DNA from 3 places in the Streptomyces sp. YJ-C3 genome. Region 2 is predicted to be linked to each of the others. Evidence: riboswitches for the same ligand, from Rfam matches in the RefSeq annotation. Region 2 holds a riboswitch; each other region holds the start of a gene.

Region 1 (7,236 bases), 1.4 Mb from region 2:
AATTACACCGCACTGGACGTCTTTAATCAGGGCGGCAAAAGATACTGCGCGGCTCATTCGATGAATACCGCACTTCTTTGTATACGGCCCCCCTGTTAATGCTGGAGCCCCGCCGTGTTTACGGCATGTTGCGAAGTCCTCACACGGTCGCCCGCACGGGGGACGCGCAGCCGGTGGGCCGTGACGGCGCGCTCGGTGTGCAGGGCGGTCAGGGAGCGGGCCCGCTCGGCGTCGCCGCGGGCCACCGCGTCCACGATGGCGCCGTGCTCCGCCCAGGAATCGCCCGGCTGGGCCGGGGTCTCGACGGCGTACATCCACGCGATCTTGTGCCGGAGCTGGGTGAGCAGGGTGATCAGGCCGGGGCTTCCCGAGGCCTGTGCGAGGGTCTCGTGGAACCAGCCGCCCAGGGAGCGCAGATCCTCGCTCTGGCCCCGCCTGGAGCGCTCCTGCCCCAGCCTGACCAGGCCACGCAGCACCTTGAGGTGGGCCTCGGTGCGACGCTGCGCGGCGCGCGCGGCACCCAGCGGCTCCAGCAGCATGCGGATCTCCAGCAGGTCGGCGGCCTCCTGCTCGGTGGGTTCGGCCACGCACGCGCCCGCGTGCCTGCGCGTGACGACGAAGCCCTCGGCCTCCAGGGTGCGCAGCGCCTCGCGGACCGGGACGCGCGAGACCCCGTAGCGGCGCGCGAGCAGTTCCTCGGTGAGCCTGCTGCCGCGCTCGTAGACACCCGCGACGATGTCGTCGCGGATCGCCGTGCATACCGAGTGCGCGGGAATGCGCATGACCCGACCTCCGCCTTAATCCCCGCGAAACGCGGTCGATTGACGCCCGTGCAAGCGCGATTGACACCTGTTCGACGCGCCCGCCCAGTGACTCTATTCCACCCTCCTTGAATTTCCGACGGCAGGCCGGAATCCATGGATATTTTTTGGACAGGAACAGCGTGCACACGCGAAAGCCCCGGCTCGGCGGCCGGGGCTTTCGGGGACTGCTGCTGCGGATGCGTCAGACGTTCACGCCGTGCGAGCGGAGGTACGCGACGGGGTCCATGTCGGAGCCGTAGTCGGGGGTCGTGCGGGCCTCGAAGTGGAGGTGCGGGCCCGTGACGTTGCCGGTGGCGCCGGAGAGGCCTATCTGCTGGCCGGGGGTGACGGCCTGGCCGACGGAGACACCGATGGACGACAGGTGACCGTACTGGGTGTACGTGCCGTCGTTCATCTTGATCACGATGTTGTTGCCGTACGCGCCGCCCCAGCCGGCCTCGACGACGGTGCCGGAGCCCACGGCGTGCACGGAGGTGCCGCTCGCCGCGTGGAAGTCGATGCCGGTGTGGCTGCCGGAGGACCACAGGCCGCTGCTCGCCTTGTAGGCGGTGGAGACGTAGGAGCCGGTGATCGGTGCCACGAAGGAGTTGAGGCGCTTGCGCTCGGCCTCACGGGCGGCGCGCTCCTTGGCCTCGCGCTCCTTCTTGGCCTTCGCCTCGGCCTCGCGCTTGGCCTCCTGGGCCTTCTTCTTCGCCTCGGCCTCGGCCTTCTTCTTGGCGGCGGCTTCAGCGGCGGCCTTCTTCTGCGCGGAGGCCTGCGCGTCGATCTGGTCGGCCAGGGAGTCGCCGATGGCGATGGCCTGGGTCAGGCCGTTCTGGTCGGCGGCCGCGTTGTCGGCGGCGAGAGCGGGGGCGGCGAGGCCTCCGAGGACACCGGTCGTGGTGATCGCCGCGACACCCGCGACCTGCGCGGTGGTACGCGTGAGACGGCTGGGACGACGGTGCTTCCCGGTGGCACGGGTGAACGCCATGAAGTGGCTGGTCCTTTCCTTCCCTCTCGCCTACCGGGTTAGCTGACGGGTTCGGAGCAGGAAGGTCTCCTACGGACACCCTCCCCGTACGGGAAGAGCGTCCGATTCACCCCAGGGACTGCGGTGGGTCCCCGGCTCCCCTGGCTCGCGCCGTGGGGGACTCGGCGATGACTGTCCGGTGTCGCGGGCGCGACGTAGGTCTGGCGGACAGCCGGACCGACGCTAAACGGGACATCTTTTAATCAACAAACGGATCCCGGCTTTTGTAGTGCATGCCACAGACCAGACAGGCAACCTCCGCCCCAATTCGGACATTCGTGATCCAAGGTCGGTCGTGGACGGACGTGAGCGACAGCACGAAGCCCCGGTGGTCGGCGTGACCATCGGGGCTTCGTGCGGCGTGCGGGACGGGGGTCAGCCCGTGACCACGGTCACCTCACCGATGCCGAGGGCCCTGACGGGCTCCTCGATCTGCGCGGCGTCGCCCACGAGGATCGTCACCAGCCGGTCGGCCGGGAAGGCGTTCACGACCGCCGCAGTGGCCTCCACGGTGCCCGTCTCGGCGAGTTGGCGGTACAGCCGGGCCTGGAAGTCGTCCGGCAGCTGCTGCTCGACCTGGTCGGCGAGGGTGCCCGCGACCGCCGCGGCCGTCTCGAACTTCAGCGGGGCCACACCCACCAGGTTCTGCACGGCCGTGTCGCGTTCCGCGTCCGTGAGGCCCTCGGCGGCCAGCGTGCGCAGGACCTTCCAGAGGTCGTCGAGCGCGGGTCCGGTGTTCGGCGTGTCCACGGAGCCGCTGATGGCGAGCATCGCCGCGCCCGTCCCGTCGGGCGCGGACCGCAGCACCTGGGCGAAGGACCGCACACCGTAGGTGTAGCCCTTCTCCTCGCGCAGGACGCGGTCCAGGCGCGAGGTGAGCGTGCCGCCGAGGCAGTACGTGCCGAGGATCTGCGCCGCCCACACGCGGTCGTGCTTGTCGGGCCCGATCCGGCCGATGAGCAGCTGCGTCTGCACCGCTCCCGGACGGTCCACGACGACGACCCGGCCGGTGTCGTCCGCGGTGACCGGCGGCGCCGGGCGCGGCTCGCTCGTGTCGCCGGTCCAGGCGCCGAGCGTGTCCGCGAGGAGGGCGTCGAGGTCGGTGCCCGTCAGGTCGCCCACCACGACGACGGTCCCGGTGGCGGGACGTACGTGCTTCTCGTAGAAGGCGCGCACGGCCACCGCGTCGATGGCGGCGACGGTCTCCTCGGTGCCCTGACGCGGGCGCGACATGCGCGAGCCGGCCGGGAAGAGCTGCCTGGAGAGCTCCTTGGCGGCGCGGCGGGCCGGGTTGGCGCTCTCGTGCGGGATCTCGTCCAGGCGGTTGCGGACGAGGCGCTCGATCTCGCTGTCCGCGAAGGCGGGCGCCCGCAGGGCGTCGGCCAGCAGGGCCAGCCCCTTGGGGAGGCGGGAGACCGGCACTTCCAGGGAGACGCGGACGCCGGGGTGGTCGGCGTGCGCGTCCAACGTGGCGCCGCAGCGCTCCAGTTCCGCCGCGAACTCCTCCGCGGAGTGCTTGTCGGTGCCCTCGTTGAAGGCACGCGCCATGATCGTGGCGACGCCGTCGAGCCCGGCGGGCTCGGCGTCCAGCGGCGCGTCCAGGTTGATCTCGACGGCGACGACCTGCTGGCCGGGACGGTGGCAGCGCAGCACCGTCAGGCCGTTGGCGAGCTCGCCGCGCTCCGGGGCGGGGAACGCCCACGGCTTGGCCGCGCCGGCCTGCGGCTGGGGGTGGAAGTCCATGGTCGCGAGCTGCTCGGTCACCGGCCCGCCTCCTCGTCGTTCTCGTCGCTCTCGTCATCGGGGTCGGCGGGGGCCGTCGGCTCGTACACGAGGACCGCGCGGTTGTCGGGGCGCAGGCGGGCCTTGGCGACCTCCTGGACCTCCTCGGCGGTCACCTCGAGGACGCGCTGCACGGCCGTGAGCGCGAGCTGCGGGTCGCCGAACAGTACGGCGTAGCGGCACAGTTCGTCGGCGCGGCCCGCCACGGTGCCGAGCCGGTCCAGCCACTCGCGCTCCAACTGGGCCTGGGCGCGCTCCATCTCCTCGGGCGTGGGACCCTCCTCGGCGAACCGGGCGAGCTCCTCGTCGACGGCGGCCTCGATGACCGGCACCTCGACGTCTCCGGAGGTCTTCACGTCGAGCCAGCCCAGGGAGGGCGCGCCGGCCAGGCGCAGCAGTCCGAACCCGGCGGCCACGGCGGTGCGGTCGCGGCGCACCAGACGGTTGTAGAGCCGCGACGACTCGCCGCCGCCGAGGACCGTCAGGGCGAGGTCGGCGGCGTCGCACGCGCGCGTGCCGTCCTCCGGGAGCCGGTAGGCCGCCATGAGGGCGCGCGCGGGGACCTCCTCCTCGACGACCTCGCGCAGCTGCCCGCCGATCACCTCGGGCAGGGAACCGTCGCGCGGGGCGGCCTTGCCGTCGTGGCCGGGGATGGAGCCGAAGTACTTCTCGACCCAGGCGAGCGTCTCCTCGGGGTCGATGTCGCCCACTACGGAGAGCACCGCGTTGTTGGGCGCGTAGTAGGTGCGGAAGAAGTTCCGCGCGTCTTCGAGGGTGGCCGCGTCCAGGTCGGCCATGGAGCCGATGGGCGTGTGGTGGTACGGGTGGCCCTCCGGGTACATGAGGGCGGTCAGCTTCTCGAACGCGGTGCCGTAGGGGACGTTGTCGTAGCGCTGACGGCGCTCGTTCTTCACGACGTCCCGCTGGTTCTCCATCGACTCCTCGTCGAGGGCGGCCAGCAGCGAGCCCATGCGGTCGGCCTCCAGCCAGAGCGCGAGCTCCAGCTGGTGGGCGGGCATGGTCTCGAAGTAGTTCGTCCGCTCGAAGCTCGTCGTGCCGTTGAGCGACCCGCCCGCGCCCTGGACGAGCTCGAAGTGACCGTTGCCGTGCACCTGCTTCGAGCCCTGGAACATCAGGTGCTCGAAAAGGTGAGCCAGGCCCGTACGGCCCTTGACCTCGTGGCGCGAGCCGACGTCGTACCAGAGGCAGACCGCCGCGACCGGGGTCAGGTGATCCTCGGAGAGCACCACACGCAGGCCGTTGGCCAGCCGGTGCTCGGTCGCTGTCAGGCCGCCGGAGCCGGCCTCGGCGGTGGCCGTGTGACCCATGGGCATGTAGGTCCCTTCGATCGCGGGGAACGGAGAACACTGCGAACACTGAAAACACAGAACTGCTGCCAGTCCTGCCACTGTATGCAAGCGTGCTGACACCTGGCGAAGTTCCCGCTCGAGCTACGCCGTAAGCGAGCATGAAGCCCCCGAGCGGGCCGCGAACCACCCGGTATGGACGGGTCGCGATCAGCGTTGTCAGTGGGGCGGTCCACAATGGTCCGCGACAGTTCCCGTTCATGTACCCGTTCATGTTGGTGAAGGAGCCGCAGCAGCGATGGCCCGCCGCAGCACGAAGACCCCGCCGCCCGACGACTTCGAGGAGAAGATCCTCGACATCGACGTGGTCGACGAAATGCAGGGCTCCTACCTGGAGTACGCGTACTCGGTCATCTACTCGCGCGCCCTGCCCGACGCCCGCGACGGGATGAAGCCCGTCCACCGTCGGATCGTCTATCAGATGAACGAGATGGGCCTGCGCCCCGACCGTGGCTATGTGAAGTGCGCCCGTGTCGTCGGCGAGGTCATGGGTAAGTTGCACCCCCATGGTGACGCGTCGATCTACGACGCCCTGGTGCGTCTGGCACAGCCGTTCTCGATGCGCGTACCGCTGGTCGACGGGCACGGGAACTTCGGTTCGCTGGGCAACGACGACCGCCCGGCCGCCATGCGGTACACCGAGTGCCGCATGGACCCGGCAGCCGGTCTGATGACGGAGTCGATCGAAGAGAACACGGTCGACTTCGCACCGAACTACGACGGGCAGGAGCAGGAGCCCCTCGTTCTCCCGGCGGCGTACCCGAACCTTCTGGTCAACGGCGCGTCGGGCATCGCGGTCGGCATGGCGACCAACATGGCGCCGCACAACCTGGGGGAAGTGATCGCCGCCGCGCGGCATTTGATCAAGCACCCGGGGGCCGACCTCGAGACGCTCATGAAGTTCGTGCCGGGGCCCGACCTGCCCACCGGCGGCCGGATCGTCGGCCTGTCCGGCATCAAGGACGCCTACGAGTCCGGGCGCGGCACGTTCAAGATCCGTGCGACGGTCTCCGTGGACACCGTGACGGCGCGCCGCAAGGGGCTCGTCGTCACCGAACTGCCCTTCGCGGTCGGTCCCGAGAAGGTCATCGCGAAGATCAAGGAGCTCGTCGGTTCGAAGAAGCTCCAGGGCATCGCGGACGTGAAGGACCTCACCGACCGCGAGCACGGCCTGCGCCTGGTCATCGAGATCAAGAACGGTTTCGTGCCGGAGGCGATCCTGGAGCAGCTGTACAAGCTGACGCCGATGGAGGAGTCCTTCGGTATCAACAATGTGGCCCTGGTGGACGGCCAGCCGCTCACCCTGGGTCTCAAGGAGCTGCTCGAGGTCTACCTCGACCACCGCTTCGAGGTGGTGCGCCGCCGCAGCGAGTTCCGTCGCACCAAGAAGCGGGACCGGCTGCACCTGGTCGAGGGTCTCCTCGTCGCGCTGCTGGACATCGACGAGGTCATCCGCCTCATCCGCTCCAGTGAGAACAGCGCGCAGGCCAAGGAGCGCCTGATGGAGCGCTTCTCCCTGAGCGAGACCCAGACGCAGTACATCCTGGACACGCCGCTGCGTCGCCTCACCAAGTTCGACCGGATCGAGCTGGAGTCGGAGCGCGACAAGCTCAACGGCGAGATCGACGAGCTGACCGGCATCCTCGATTCCGACACGGAGCTGCGCAAGCTCGTCTCGACGGAACTGGCCGCCGTGGCGAAGAAGTTCGGCACGGACCGGCGTACGGTGCTGCTGGAGTCGGCGGGCGCCCCGGTGGCCGCCGTTCCGCTGCAGGTGGCCGACGACCCGTGCCGGGTGCTGCTCTCCTCGACCGGCCTGCTGGCCCGTACGGCGAACGGTGAGCCGTTCGCCGCCGACGAGGACGGCAGGCGCGCCAAGCACGACGTGATCGTCTCCGCGGTGCCGGCGACGACGCGCGGCGAGATCGGTGTGGTCACCTCCGAGGGCAGGCTGCTGCGGCTGAACGTCGTGGACCTGCCGCAGCTCCCGGACACGGCGTCCGCGCCGAACCTCTCCGGTGGCGCGCCGATCTCCGAGTTCCTCTCCTCCTTGGAGGCGGACGAGAAGGTGATCTGCCTGACGACGCTGGACGAGTCGTCGCCGGGTATCGCCATCGGTACCGAGCAGGGCGTCGTGAAGCGTGTGGTGCCCGACTATCCGTCGAACAAGGAGGAGCTGGAGGTCATCACCCTCAAGGACGGCGACCGGATCGTGGGCGCCGTCGAGCTGCGCACCGGCGAAGAGGACCTGGTC
Region 2 (7,236 bases):
CGCTCCGTCATCTCCTTCATGACGCCGTTGGCCTCCAGCGTGCCGATGGCCGAGGCCGCGCGCGGGCACGTCAGGTAGTACGTCGTCGGGAACGGCGTGCCGTCCTCCAGGCGCGGGGCCGTCTCGACCACGTCCGGGTTGCCGCAGGGGCAGCGGTGCGCGATGGCGCGCAGGCCGCGCGGCGGGCGGCCGAGCTGTTCCTGGAACGCGTGGATGTCGGCGTCCGTGGGCGCGGTGGGCGCGGTCTGCGGCGGGGGCGTTTCCATGGCTGTCTCTGAGTGTCTTTCGTGTACGTGGATCAGTGGAGGGGGTGCGGCGGGGCGGCGGCTCAGCCGTCCGCCCGGTCGGCCTTGTCGACGCCGTCCCAGACGTTCGAGTACCAGGGGCGGTCGGCCTCGCCCTGCTCGGCGCGGCTCGACTCGGTGGAGCGCGGATCGGGCACCACGTACCCGGTCTCGCCCGGCATCACCATGTGCAGCCGTTCGCGGATGCGCTGCTCGGCGTACGTGTCGTCCTGCCAGCGGGCCTTCTCGTCACGCAGCCTGTCGACCCGGTCCCTGGCCTCCTGCTGCTGGCGCTGCAGGTCCGCGATCTCGCCGCGCTGGGAGACGTACTGCCTTATCGGGTACGCGAGCGCGACCACGAGGGTGCAGACGACGAGGGCGAGCAGGGCCGCGCGGCCGGTGAGGCGGGAGCGGCGGGCCTGGCGCTTGTTCTGCGAGCGGTAGACGCGCTCCGCGGTCTGCTCGCCGAGCAGGCGCAGGCGGGTGGCCGTGGAGAAGCGGGCGGCGTCGTCGCGGCCCCTGCTTCGGAGCTTTCCCGGCATCGCCTCTGGGCCTCCCCGTCTGCCTGCGGCACCTGGCGGCACCCGTCTACGTGCGTACGTCCCCGCACACGGTACGGGACCGAGTGCGGGGACGTACGGAACTACTGCCTCAGCAGGCGTCGGGGCCGGTCAGCCCTTGAAGCGGGGAAATGCGCTGCGACCGGCGTAGACCGCCGCGTCGTCCAGGATCTCCTCGATGCGAAGGAGCTGGTTGTACTTGGCGACACGCTCGGAGCGGGCCGGGGCGCCGGTCTTGATCTGGCCGCAGTTGGTGGCGACGGCCAGGTCGGCGATGGTGACGTCCTCGGTCTCGCCGGAGCGGTGCGACATCATGCACTTGAAGCCGTTGCGCTGGGCCAGCTCGACGGCGTCCAGGGTCTCGGTCAGCGAGCCGATCTGGTTGACCTTGACGAGGAGGGCGTTCGCCGAGTTCTCCTCGATGCCGCGGGCCAGGCGCTCCGGGTTGGTGACGAAGAGGTCGTCGCCGACGAGCTGGACCTTGTCGCCCAGCTTCTCGGTGATGACGTTCCAGCCGGCCCAGTCGTCCTCGTACAGCGGGTCCTCGATGGAGACGAGCGGGTACGCGGAGACGAGCTCCTCGTAGTACTCGGTCATCTCGGCCGCCGAGCGCTCCTTGCCCTCGAACTGGTACTTGCCGTCCTTGTAGAACTCGGAGGCGGCGACGTCCAGCGCGAGCGCGACCTGCTGGCCGGGGATGTAGCCGGCCTCCTTGATGGCCTCGAGGATGAGGTCGAGGGCGGCGCGGTTCGACTCCAGGTTCGGGGCGAAGCCGCCCTCGTCGCCGAGGCCGGTGGACAGGCCCTTGGCCTTCAGGACCTTCTTGAGGGTGTGGTAGACCTCGGTGCCCCAGCGCAGCGCCTCGGAGAAGGACTCCGCGCCGATCGGGGCGATCATGAACTCCTGGATGTCGACGTTGGAGTCGGCGTGCGACCCACCGTTCAGGATGTTCATCATCGGGACGGGCAGCAGGTGCGCGTTCGGACCGCCGAGGTAGCGGAAGAGCGGCAGGTCGCTGGCCTCGGAGGCGGCGTGGGCCACGGCGAGCGAGACGCCGAGGATGGCGTTGGCGCCGAGGGAGCCCTTGTTGTCCGTGGCGTCCAGGTCGAACATCGCCTGGTCGATCAGGCGCTGCTCGGTGGCGTCGTAGCCGACGAGCTCCGGGCCGATCTGCTCGATGACGGCGAGGACGGCCTTCTCGACACCCTTGCCCTGGTAACGGTTGGGGTCACCGTCACGGAGTTCGATGGCCTCGAAGGCACCGGTGGAGGCACCGGACGGAACGGCAGCACGACCCGTGCTGCCGTCGTCGAGGCCGACCTCGACCTCGACCGTGGGGTTGCCTCGGGAGTCCAGGATTTCCCGGGCTACGACGACGTCGATGGACGGCACGAGCATCTCCTTCTGGGATGTGACGCAACTGGGCGGGCTGCCTCGGTAACGCATTCCCGCACCCATGAGCCTAACCGGCTCCGGGGCATCGGCCAGCCGACCGCCCGTCTCGTGGACAACGCCGTTAGCGAAATGTTCCCAACTGGAACAAAACGGGGTGGTGGCGTGCGGGTGACGGAATCCCGTCCGCCGTGTCCGGGCCGAGCGCCGGGTGCGGGCCGCGGGCAGCCGCGACGGTGCCGCAGTCGGCGGACAGCAAGGCGCCCCACCCCGGATGCCGGGATGGGGCGCCGATGCGAGCGGCCCGTTACATGGGGACGGGTCGAAAGAGCTCGGCGTCCGCCGATGCCGAGGCTCCCCTCTATACGTGCGGCTTACTTCAGGTGCAGCTGCTGACCCGGGTAGATCAGGTCGGCGTCGGTGACGATGTCCTTGTTGAGCTTGAACACCTTCTGCCAGGTGGTGCCGTGCGCCTCGGCGATCTTGCTGAGGGTGTCGCCGTGCTTCACCTTGTACTCGCCGTCGCCCTTCTTGACCTTCTTGCCGGTCGGGGTCGTGACGGTCTTCTTCGACTCCTGCTGCTGCGGCGCCTGGCGCTGCTCGGAGCGGGTGGTCGTGGAGGACTCGGAGCGCTGCTGCGGCTGAGCCTGCTGCTGCTTCGGCTGCTCGGGAGCCGGGGCGGAGTTCGAGGTGGAGGCGCCGGACAGGCCCACACCACAGCTCGGCCAGGCACCCTTGCCCTGCGCGGCGAGGACCTTCTCGGCGACCGATATCTGCTGGGCCTTGGAGGCCTGGTCGGCGGAGGAGGCGTAGGCGGTGCCGCCGTACGCGGCCCAGGTCGAGGACGAGAACTGGAGGCCGCCGTAGTAGCCGTTGCCCGTGTTGATGGACCAGTTGCCACCGGACTCGCACTGCGCGACCTGGTCCCACTCGGAGGTGGAGGCGGCGGAGGCGGAGGTGGCGCCCATCAGCGGGACGGCGACAGCGGCACCGGCGACGCCGGCGAGCGTGGCGACACGGACGGCCTTGGACGGGCGGCGGTGCTTGCCCTTGCTGGAAAGCAGCATGGAGAGATCCCCTCACCGACGCCTACGAGGTGAGCTGTCGGGTTCGGGCCAGTGAGTGCCCGGCCGCGCATCCTTGTGCGCGGCTTAACCCCAAGCCGTCTCGGTCTCCCTGAACGGCACTTACCTGGGTCCCCCGCTCCTGCCTACGGCGCTGACGCGTCGACTGTTCCCGTACGGACGTTGGCAGGATTCGGCGTGACGTCCGTCGGGGCCCGCAGTGGCGAGCGGTGACGACGTTAAGCAGTGGATCCGCCCGATTTCAAAGACGATCAGGGTCTTTGAGACTCATGTCTCACTCGCGCAAAAGTGGACATACGCGCCCCAACCAGCCCTGAACTCCCGCTACTTTTCGCCCGATTCGAGGCCAAGATCCAGACTCTGACCAGGAAGGATGAGGTCGGGGTCGGAGCCGACCGTCTTCTTGTTCAGGTCGTAGAGCGCATCCCACCCGCCGTCGACGTCATGGGCGTCGGCGATGTCCCACAGGTTGTCGCCGGAGCGGACCGTGTACGTCCCTTCGTCGCGCCGCTCCTCGCGGGAGGCGTGACGGCCTTCTCCCGTACGGGAGTCGGAGGTGTCGTCCGTGGCGCGGTCGCCGCGGTGACGGCCGCCGGCGGAGGCGTCGTCCGAGGCCGGGGCGGACGGGGTGGCCGCGTCCGAGGGCTCCTGATCGGCCGCCGAGCCGGAGGCGTCGGCGCTGGGGTCGGTGCCGGAATCGTCGGCGGACTGCCCCGACTTGTCCGACTTGTCGCTTGCCGTGTCGCTCGGGTCGTCGCTCGACGTGTTACCGGAGGTATCGCCCGTCGCGTCGGCTGACGGGGTGTCCGATGTGCCGGACCCGTCGTGATTCTTGTCTCCCGAATCCGTGGCGGAGTCGTCGGCGGAGTCCGAGGAGCCGTCCGAGGAGTCGTCCGACGGGGAGGCGCTCGCGCCCGGGTCGACATCGGCCGAGTCGTCGCTCTTGGTGAGACCGGCCACGATCGAGCAGCTCGGCCAGGCGCTCGGCCCGCGGTCGTCGAGCGCTTTCTCGGCGACGGCTATCTGCTGGGATCTGCTGGCCTCGTCGGCGCGCGCGGCGTAGTCGAGACCGCCGTACTGCTCCCACATCTCCTGCGAGAACTGCAGTCCGCCGTAGTACCCGTTGCCCGCGTCCAGGCTCCACTGGCCGCCGGACTCGCACTCGGCGAGCTTGTCCCACGTGCTGGTGGAGGCGGCGCTCGCGTTGGTCGCGGCGAGCAGCGGGATCGCGATGGCGCTGCCGGTGACACCGGCGGCGACAACGAGAGCGGGTGCCTGACGGGGGCGACGGTGACGACCGTTCCCGGAGAGCATGCGGTTCCCTTTCGCGAGACTGATGCTGCTGCACGCGACGGGTGATGCGGGAGTGCAGGATGTGCACGTGTCGCGATGACTGGTGAACGTAGCGGGACTCGAACGCTTGTCACAAGTCGATGCAGCGCAGATCACGTGAAAGTCACAGATGTGACGGCTCGTCAGTTCTGGTGGGGCGTGAACTCCACCGGCAGCGTGCGCAGTCCACGCATGATGAGACCGCCGCGCCACCGCAGATCGGCCGGATCCTGGGCAAGTCGCAGGTCCGGAAGGCGCGTCAGCAAGGTGGCGAGCGCGGTCTGTCCCTCCAGGCGCGCGAGGGGGGCGCCGAGGCAGTAGTGGATGCCGTGGCCGTAGCCGAGGTGCTGGTTGTCGCGGCGCGCGAGGTCGAGGGTGTCGGGTGCGGCGAAGCGCGCCGGGTCGCGGTCGGCGGCGGCGAGCACGACGAGGACCGGGTCCCCGGTGGCGATGTCCTGGCCGCCGATGGTGAGGGGTTCGGTCGCGAACCGCCAGGTCGCCAGCTCGACCGGGCCGTCGAAGCGCAGCAGTTCCTCGACGCCGGTCGCCAGCAGCCCGGTGTCGCCCTCGGCCAGCGCCCGCTGCAGCCGCGCGCGCTGCTCAGGGTGGGTGAGCAGGGCGTACGTGCCGTTCCCGATGAGGTTGACCGTCGTCTCGAAGCCGGCGAAGAGCAGGATGAAGGCCATCGCCGCGGCCTCGTTCTCGGTGAGGTGCTCGCCGTGGTCGGAGGCGCGGATCAGGCCGGAGATCAGATCGTCGCCGGGGTCGTGGCGCTTGCGGTGGATCAGCTCGGCGAGATAGCCGCGCATCTTCTTCACGGAACGGGCGACGCCGCCGCGCGGCCCTCCCCCGTGCCGGATCATCATGCCCGCCCAGTCCCGGAAGTCGTCCTGGTCCTCGCGCGGAACGCCCAGCAGGTCGCAGATGGCGTAGATGGGGAGCGGGAAGGCGAAGTCGTGGATCAGGTCCGCCTCGCCCTTCGCCGCGAACCGGTCGATCAGGTCGTCGGTCAACTCCTGCACCCGGGGCGCGAATTCGGCCACCGTACGCGGGGTGAACGCCTTCGAGACGAGGCGGCGCAGCCGGGTGTGGTCCGGCGGGTCGATGTTGAGCAGGTGCGTCATCAGATCGGCCTTGCGCTCGCCCGGGATGCCGGTCTTGCCCTTGGCGTGCGACGACCCGTCGTGATGGTCCGGGTTCTTGCTGAGCCGCTGGTCGGCGAGGGCCTGCCGGGCATCCGCGTACCGGGTGACCAGCCAGGCCTCGACGCCGCTGGGCAGGGTGGTGCGGTGCACGGGGGCGTGCTCGCGCAGCCAGGCGTAGGCGGGGTACGGGTCGCTCGCGAACTCCCAGGTGAAGAGTTCGGGCATCGCGGCGGGTGCGTCGTGCGGGGCGGGTGCGTCGTGCGGGGCGGGGCTTTCGGTCACTCCCCGACGGTATCCGCCCCGCCAGGGGCGCTGCGCCGGCTACCCCGCCAGGCCCTCGGCCGCCCGCACCGCGTCCCGGTACACCCGGGCCACTGCCCTGAGCGCCGCCTCCGGGTCCACCCCGTCCGCCTCCGCCCGCAGGGCGAGCGCCAGCAGTTCGTACCCCACACCGGATCCCGTCGGCACCGGTACGTCGAGCCCCGCCGTGCGCACGCGCGAGCCGAGCTTCGCGGCCAGGGCCAGGCCGGGCTGGCCGACCGGGACGCCGTCCGTGACCGAGGCCCGCTGCTTCTCCTCGGCCTTCGTGCGCAGCCAGTGCTCCTTGACCTCCTCCGGCGTGGACGCGGTGTCGTCGCCGAAGACGTGCGGGTGGCGGTGGATGAGCTTGGTGACGATGCCGCCCGCCACGTCGTCGATCGAGAACGGCGCGGTGTCCTCGTCGGCCTCGCCGGCCTCGCCGGCCGACTCCTCGGCGATGCGTGCGTGGAAGACGACCTGGAGGAGCACGTCGCCGAGCTCCTCGCGCAGTTCGTCCCTGTTCCCCGTCTCGATGGCCTCCACCAGCTCGTACGCCTCCTCGATCGCGTACTTCGCCAGGTCCTCGTGCGTGCGCAGCGAGGACCAGGGGCACTCGCGGCGGATGCGGTCCATGACCTGGACGAGGTCGAGGAGGCGGGCGCCCGGCAGGTCGTACGAGCCGGGGAGCAGTTCGAGGGACGGCATCTGCTCGCGGCCCGAGCCGGCCAGCGTCGCGAGGCCGTCCGTGAGCCGGCGGTCGCCCTCGGCGGTGGCCAGGACGACGACGGTGCGGCCGCCGTCGGCGCAGCGGTCGACGAGATCGCGGGCCGTGAGCGGCGCCGCCGCGACGGTGACCTCGACCCCCGCCTCCTCGAGGTAGGGGAGCTGGGGGTGCGCGGCGTCGGCGCACAGCACCGCGTCGGCGCCGCGCAGGGCCGCCCACGCCTGCCAGGACAGCAGTCCGGGGGCGACCCGGTGGCTGGTGGTGAGCAGGACGATGCGGCCTGCCGCGCCGGTGGTGTCGCTGGTGGTGCCGTGCACCTCTCGATCCTTCACCACTCGAACGTAACGCAGGCCGCGACCGTCCCCCTCCCCTAGGCCGTCTGCTGGGTCTCGGCGGGCTCCTTGGTGATCTGCT
Region 3 (7,236 bases), 180 kb from region 2:
GATGAACAGCACCAGGGCGGACAGCTGCTCCGTGTCGTAGTGCTCGGCGGCCCGCGCCCAGACCTCGTCCGGGACGCCGCCGGCCGCGTCGGCGATGCGCGTGCCCTGCTCGGTGAGCTCCAGCGCGGCGCGCTCGGCGTCGGTGAACACGGTGGACTCGCGCCAGGCGGCGACCAGGTTGACGCGCGCCGCGCTCTCCCCGGCGTGCGCCAGGTCCTTGCTGTGGGCGTCGGTGCAGTAGCCGCAGCCGTTGATCTGGCTGGCCCGGAGCATCACCAGGTCCTGGGTCGCCTTCGGCAGCTTCGAGCCGTCGATGATCGCCCGGCTCGCCGAGGCGAAATGCTTCAGGGCCCTGGCCACGACCGGGCTGCCGAAGAGGTCCAGACGGGGTGCGTGGAGTTCCATGTCGTCGTCCTCACAGGTGGATTCGGGTGGTGGATTCGGGATCTGACGAACACGAGATGCCGACGACCCGGACTCTGTGACGCCCCGCAAATGTGACGTACGCCATGCCGGTGGGGGTGTCACAGAGCGGCGGCGGGCGGCGTCATGTGTGCGAGATCGGCGCGAGCGACACCGACGCAAGAGACACCGACGCGAGACAAGAGGAGCCGTCCATGGCCGGCACGCCGGACCCCGCCACCGAGGCGTTCGTGGCCCACCGCAACCTGCTCTTCACCGTCGCCTACGAGATGCTCGGCTCCGCCGCCGACGCCGAGGACGTCCTCCAGGAGACCTGGCTGCGCTGGGTGGGCGTCGATCTCGGCACCGTGCAGAACCGGCGCGCCTACCTGGTGCGGATCACCACCCGCCAGGCCCTGACCCGGCTGCGCACGCTCGACCGCCGCAAGGAGTCCTACGTCGGCCCCTGGCTGCCCGAGCCGCTGCTCACCGCGCCCGACGTGGCCGAGGACGTCGAGCTGGCCGAGAGCGTCTCGATGGCGATGCTGCTCGTCCTGGAGACCCTCGCGCCGACCGAGCGGGCGGTGTTCGTGCTGCGCGACGTGTTCGACCTCGGATACGACGAGATCGCGGAAGCCGTCGAGAAGAGCCCGGCCGCCGTCCGGCAGATCGCCCACCGGGCGCGGGCGCACGTCGCGGCGCGCCGGCCGCGCGGGGTCGTTTCCCCCGCCGAGAGCCGAGGCGCGCTGGAAGCCTTCCAACGGGCCGTCGACACAGGGGACTTGCAGGGCCTGCTCGACATCCTCGCCCCGGACGTCGTCTTCCTGGGCGACGGCGGCGGAGTCGTCCGGGCCGCGCTGGAGCCCGTCGTGGGGATCGAGAACGTGGCCCCCGTGCTGAGCCGGTTCATCGCCCTGGTGACGGCGCAGCAGACCCGCCTCAACGGCGCCCCGGCGCTGACGCTCCGGATCGGCGACGAGATCGTGGCCGTCCTCGCGGTGCGCATCGACGACGGCCTCGTCACCGGCCTCTACGCCGTGCGCAACCCCGAGAAGCTGTCGCGGGTGGAGCGGGAGACCCCCGTGAGCCGCTGAATCAGCCGGTGACGCACGGGAGTTCGATCTCCAGCTGCGCCAGCTCCGCGCGCTCGGCCACCACATGGATCGCCGCGATGTCCCCCGATCCGGCGGGCCCGAACGTGAACCTGAGGACCAGGGCGAGGCGGCCGTGGACCGCCATGACCAGGCCCGGCACGCCGTCGATGAGCGCGACCCCGGTGAGCCGCGCCCGCGCCACCGCCGCCATCGCGCTCTCGGCCACGGCCCGCGCGCCGGCCAGCGTGACCGGCTCGGGCGTGGGGATGACGGCCCGGTCGGCGTGCAGCACGACATCCGGGGCGAGCAGCGCCAGCAGCGCCTCGAAGTCACCGCCGCGCGTGGCGGCGAGGAAGGCCTCGACGACCCGGTGGCGCAGCGCCGGGTCCGAGCCGGAGGCGGGCTCCGCGCCCCGCACCCGGCGCCGGGCCCGGCTGGCGAGCTGGCGCACGGCGGCGGGGGAGCGGTCGAGGAGCGGCGCGATCTGCTCGAACGGCACCGCGAACGTGTCGTGCAGGACGAACGCGACCCGCTCCGCCGGCGACAGCGTGTCCAGGACGACCAGGAGCGCCACCCCCACCTCGTCCGCGAGCAGGGCCTCCTCCTCGGGATGGCCCTGCTCGTCGGGGCCGAGCGCCGGGTCGGCGGGCCGCTCGTCTAGCGGGGTCTCGTGGCGCGTGGCGCGGGACCGCAGCATGTTGAGGCAGACCCGGGCGACGACGGTGGTCAGCCAGCCGGCGAGGTTGCCGACCTCGTCGGTGTCCGCGCGGTCGGCGCGGATCCAGGCCTCCTGGACGGCGTCGTCGGCCTCGCTGAGCGAACCGAGAATCCGGTACGCCACCGAGCGCAGCCGGGGCCGCTGCTCCTCGAACCGCTCCGTGAGCCGCGCCGCCGTGCCCGTCGCCCGTATCGGGTCCTTGTCCGTCACGGCAGCAGTACAACACGGCGGCACGGCCGGGATCTCAGGAAACCCGCGTGGCCCCGGCGAACGGCATCTGGTCGATCGGCGCGATCCGCACGGGCGCGCTCGGGTTCGGCGCGTGGATCATCTGCCCGTTGCCGATGTAGAGCCCGACATGGCTGATGCCGGAGTAGAAGAACACCAGGTCGCCCGGCTGCAGTTGGGACTTCGAGACCCGCTGCCCCGCGTTGATCTGCGCGTACGTGGTGCGCGGCAGCGAGACGCCCGCCGAGCGGTACGCGGCCTGCGTCAGGCCCGAGCAGTCGAAGGCGTTCGGGCCGGTGGCGCCCCAGACGTACGGGCTGCCGAGCGCGTTGTGTGCGAAGGCGATGGCCGCCTGGGCACGGGAGTTGGGGGCCGTGCCCACCTTCCCCCGGGGCGTGGAGCGGGAGGCGCGGTCGCCGCCGTCGGCCGTGGTGAGGTCCCGGTCCGCCGGGGTGAGCCGGTCGAGCAGCTGCCGGGCGTCCGCCAGCTTCTTCGTCACCGTCTTCTTCTGCTTCTCCAACTCCTTCTGCTTGGCTCGCAGTTCGGAGAGGGAGCCGTCGGCCTGGGTGTGCAGCTGGTCGATCTCGCGCAGCTCCTTGCGGACGCGGGTGATCGTGGCGGCCTGGCGGGTGCCGACGCGGTTCGTGAAGGACGCCTCGTCGAGATAGCGGTCGGGCGTGGAGGACAGCAGCAGCTGTACGGACGGGTCCACGCCGCCCGTGCGGTACTGCGCCGCCGCGACCGCACCCAGTTGCTGGCGCTGCGTGTTGAGCGACTCCGTCCGGCGGGACGCCTCGTCCTGCAGCGAGTCCACCTTCTTGCGGGCCTTGCCCGCCTTCTCCTTCGCGCCGTTGTACTTCTCGGTGGCGACCTCCGCCTCCTGGTAGAGCCTGTCGACCTTCGCCTTCACCTGAGCGGGGCTGAGGTTCGGCTCCGCGTGCGCCGCACCGCCGTCGAAGGCGATGGTGGTCGCCGCGGAGGCGAGAGCGAGGGTGGCCGCGGTGCGGACCGTACTGCCACTGAACGAACGCTGTTTCGGCTTGCGATGCGCTGCCGGCACGAAGTGCCACGTCCTTCCGGTCGTACTGCCTGCCTGCACGTACTGCTGCGTGAGGGGCGCCGATCGCGCGTCCGGCGGCGGCCCGCACAGGGGGAGCGGGCCGCCGCCGGACCTTTCTCGGCGGTGGTGTCCGACTGCCGCCCCTGGCCCGGGCGGCGGTGGGGAGCCGGTCACCTGAGGAAGGACGCTAAACCTCTGCGTAACGGGTTGGCGCCGGATTGTTAGGAACTGGCTTGTTTGTTACGGCTGGTGGCAGAGAGTGATGGACAGGTGCGCGTAGTGGCCCGAAGCGGCCCGAAGTCGTCCGCGAGGGCTACGGGGGATCGGTGTCGGGACGACACGGGCGTCCCGTTAGGCTCCGCAGCATGGACGTACTCATCCATCTCTTCGTCGGCCTGCACATCATCGGCATCGCCTCGCTGCTCGGCGGCTTCCTCACGCAGATGTCGGCGATGGGGCAGGGCACGGCCCGCTTCAACAAGGCCATGCTGCACGGCGCCCTGACCATGCTGGTGACCGGTGTCGCCCTGGTCGGCCTCCATCAGGCCGACGACAACACCGTGAACAACATCAAGATCGGCGTGAAGCTGGCGATCCTGATCGTCATCCTCGGCATCGTCTACGTGAAGCGCGACGAGGAGAAGGCGGAGAAGGGCCTGTTCGCGGCGGTCGGCGGCCTCACCGTGGCCAACATCTTCATCGCCGTGCTCTGGACCTGACGGCCCCGGCCGAGCGGGCCGCCCCCACCGCGGTGACCAGCCAGACGGCCACCGCGATCCACAACAGCACCTGTCCCGGCCCCTTGAGCCAGGACGTCTCGACGGCGGTGGCCACGGAGAGCGTGGCCACGGCCGTCACCCCCATCGGGAACACCGTCGACCAGCGCCGCACGTCGTACGTGAACCGCGGCTCCAGCACCTCCGCCACCGCGAGCACCACGTACCAGGCCAGGTCGAGCGCGAGCAGCACCCCGCACATGTCGCGCAGCACCCCGGTGACGTCGGAGTTCCAGAGGTCACCGGCCCGCCCGGCGAGCACCAGCCGGGCCGCCGCGAGCGCCGAGATCCCCAGCGCCCCGCCCGCGATCCAGTGGTCCCCGGCCCCCTCGAACACCTGCCGGCGGTCGAACCGGGCGAACGCGACGACGTACAGCACGATCCCGCACCAGAACACCACCACCGCCGCGTGGCCGAGCCAGGCCACGCCCAGCTCCGCCGACAGCGTCGCCCCGAGCACGGCCAGGCTCTGGGTCGCCACGCAGACGAGGAAGACGAGCCCCGGCATCCGCGGTTTCCAGTGGCGGACGACGGCGAGGAGCAGCACGGGCCACACGAGCGCGGCGATCACCAGCAGCGCCTCGGCGAGCGCCTGCAGGCCCGCCAGCGAGAGCCGGGTGCCGAGGACGCACGTCGCCGCGACCGCGGTCAGCGCGGGCGGCGTGTCCGCCTCGCGCTCCCAGCGGCCGCGGTCGCGGACGAGACGGAGCAGGAAATCGCAGGCCAGCACCGCCCAGAGCGCCGCGGCAAGGACCAGGAAGACACCGGACAGGACGGCGTACCCGGTCAGCCGGAACCCGACCGAGACGATGCCGGTCGCCATCACGGCGGCACCGGCGGCGGGCGGGAGCTGGGACCAGAAGGACTGCGGGATCACGTCCGGGCGGTGCTGCACCGCCCGAACGTAACCGCGGATCCGGTCAGGCGGGGCGCACCACGCTGTGGATCGACCCCGTGCCGTCGTAGTAGATGGACTCCTCGCGGACGTACGCCCCCGGCTTCGGCGCGTGGATCATCATGCCGTCGCCGAGGTAGAGGCCGACGTGGCTGATGTCGTCGTAGAAGAAGACCAGGTCACCCGGCTGGATGTCGGAGAGCGGGACGGTCGTGCCGACCTCCACCTGGTCCCAGGTGGTGCGCGGCAGCGAGATGCCCGCCGCCTTCCAGGCCGCCTGGGTCAGCCCCGAGCAGTCGTACGAGTCCGGGCCCGTGGCGCCCCACACGTACGGCTTGCCCTCCTGGGACTTGGCGAACGCCAGCGCCTTCGCCGCCTTGGCCGCGTAGGTCGACGACGAGCCGGACGAGCCGGACGAGCCGGACCCCGATCCGGACGACGTACCCGAGCCGTCCTCCTGCCGGGCCGCCTCCTCGGCCGCCTTCCGCTTCTGCTCCTCCTCGGCCTTCTGCTTCTGGGCGAGCTCGGCGGCCTTCTTGCGGGCCGCCTCTTCCTTCTTCTTCTCGATCGCCGCGAGCCGCTGCTTCTCCTCGGCCGTCAGCTCGGACAGCAGCCGGCGCGCGTCGGAGAGCTTGGACTGCACGCTCTGCTTCGAGGTCTTCAGCTCGGTCTGCGAGGAGGTGAGCTGCTGGAGGTTCTCCTGCGCCTCGGTGCGCTTCTTCGCGGTCGCGCGCTGCTGCTCCTGGTAGTCGTCGACCGCCTTCTTCTGGCTGGCGGTCATCCGGCTCATCAGGTGGTTCTGCGCGAAGTAGTCCTCGGGGTCGTCGGCGAGGAACATCGTCGCGGTGTCGCTGACCCCGCCCGAGCGGTACTGCTCGGCGGCGAACCGGCCCAGGTCCTGGCGGGCCGCGTTCATCTTCTCGGTGCGCTGCGCGATGTCGTCGAGGAGCTGGTCGACCTGCTTCTTCTTGCTGTCGGTCTGCTCCTTGGCGGAGTTGTACTTCTGCGTGGCGACCTCGGCCTGCCGGTACAGGGTGTCGACCTTCTTCTGCACCTCTTCGAGGCTCGGCCTGGCCGGCTGCGCGGGGGCGGCCTGTGCCGTCTGCGAGAGCAGGGCCACCGAGGTGAGGGCGGCGGTCGTGATCCCGACCGCGGGGGTGGTGCGAAGGCCGCCCGACATCCGGGAGCGGGTGCGCGGCTTGCGGTGCGACGCCAAGGAGGCGACTCCTTCCGTGGTCCGCCTACCGGGTTAGCTGTCGGGTTCGGGCGTACGGAAGGCTGCCCTACGGTCAACTGCCCGATGGTGCCGGGCCGTTGAGCCGATTCACCCCAAGGTCGGTTGGGTCCCCGGTTCCCTGCCTCTCGGCGTACGGAACTCAGCGGGGGCTGCCCGGTCGCCGCGTTGTTCGCGAGCGGGGGGACGGGCTGCCCGCGCAGCACCGTAGCCAACTCGTGTTGCTGCTGTGAAGGTTGATGTTCGATATGCCCGATACATTTTCGTGACCTTGGCGACTCCGCGGCCCCGCACCTGGCCGTATGCGGCCAACCCCTCATGGTCTGCGGCGATTTGTTCGCATTTCGTCCATGCGCTTGTCGGGGATGCGGGAGTGTGTGGGCTTCACTCACTATTTGTGAAGGTGTCGTCATGGAGTGTGACGAGGGGGCGTCCGGTGTCCGGGCCCGGCCGACCCGCGCGTTCCGAAGCCGCTGACCTGCTCGGACGGGCGGTGTGGTGAAGGCGGCGGCGGGGTGTCAGTGGGGCGGCCTAGACTCGTAGAGCGATGAGCAGCCTCTTTGACGACAACTTCCTGGCCAGCCTCCAGCGCGGCGCGGAGGAGCCCCCGCCGCCGCCCGAGGACGAGCACGACGGCCCCGCGCCGGAGCCGATCCCGGACGACCTGTTCGGCGGGAAGTTCGACGTGCCCCCGGCCAGGGACGCCTACTACCGCGACGGCGCCCCCCGCCCGGCCCTCGACCCGGCGGCCCTCCTCGACGGGCTGAACGAGAACCAGCGGGCGGCCGTCGTGCACGGTGGCACCCCGCTGCTCATCGTCGCGGGCGCC

The links. A riboswitch is a leader RNA that binds a small molecule or an ion and turns the genes downstream of it on or off. The one in region 2 is predicted to bind cyclic di-AMP.
Region 1: another riboswitch for cyclic di-AMP. It lies ahead of ACVHNB_RS09605 (M23 family metallopeptidase); the one in region 2 lies ahead of ACVHNB_RS03290 (transglycosylase family protein).
Region 3: another riboswitch for cyclic di-AMP. It lies ahead of ACVHNB_RS04045 (C40 family peptidase); the one in region 2 lies ahead of ACVHNB_RS03290 (transglycosylase family protein).

Annotation. Positions count from the first base shown of each region.
Region 1 is NZ_CM132685.1:2,162,563-2,169,798, reverse strand. Features, by position in the region: gene ACVHNB_RS09610 (GntR family transcriptional regulator) at 96-782, opposite strand; gene ACVHNB_RS09605 (M23 family metallopeptidase) at 1,006-1,794, opposite strand; cyclic di-AMP (ydaO/yuaA leader) riboswitch at 1,807-1,971, opposite strand; gene ACVHNB_RS09600 (M16 family metallopeptidase) at 2,209-3,576, opposite strand; gene ACVHNB_RS09595 (M16 family metallopeptidase) at 3,594-4,949, opposite strand; gene ACVHNB_RS09590 (DNA gyrase/topoisomerase IV subunit A) at 5,221-7,236, shown strand, end outside.
Region 2 is NZ_CM132685.1:734,485-741,720, reverse strand. Features, by position in the region: gene ACVHNB_RS03305 (DUF501 domain-containing protein) at 1-266, opposite strand, end outside; gene ACVHNB_RS03300 (FtsB family cell division protein) at 329-826, opposite strand; gene eno (phosphopyruvate hydratase) at 956-2,242, opposite strand; gene ACVHNB_RS03290 (transglycosylase family protein) at 2,611-3,303, opposite strand; cyclic di-AMP (ydaO/yuaA leader) riboswitch at 3,308-3,464, opposite strand; gene ACVHNB_RS03285 (transglycosylase family protein) at 3,646-4,635, opposite strand; gene ACVHNB_RS03280 (cytochrome P450 family protein) at 4,797-6,023, opposite strand; gene ACVHNB_RS03275 (nucleoside triphosphate pyrophosphohydrolase) at 6,120-7,154, opposite strand; gene ACVHNB_RS03270 (SurA N-terminal domain-containing protein) at 7,193-7,236, opposite strand, start outside.
Region 3 is NZ_CM132685.1:911,326-918,561, forward strand. Features, by position in the region: gene ACVHNB_RS04015 (carboxymuconolactone decarboxylase family protein) at 1-405, opposite strand, end outside; gene ACVHNB_RS04020 (RNA polymerase sigma-70 factor) at 618-1,496, shown strand; gene ACVHNB_RS04025 (sigma-70 family RNA polymerase sigma factor) at 1,498-2,424, opposite strand; gene ACVHNB_RS04030 (C40 family peptidase) at 2,459-3,502, opposite strand; gene ACVHNB_RS04035 (hypothetical protein) at 3,868-4,221, shown strand; gene ACVHNB_RS04040 (tellurite resistance/C4-dicarboxylate transporter family protein) at 4,199-5,173, opposite strand; gene ACVHNB_RS04045 (C40 family peptidase) at 5,199-6,389, opposite strand; cyclic di-AMP (ydaO/yuaA leader) riboswitch at 6,397-6,551, opposite strand; gene pcrA (DNA helicase PcrA) at 6,955-7,236, shown strand, end outside.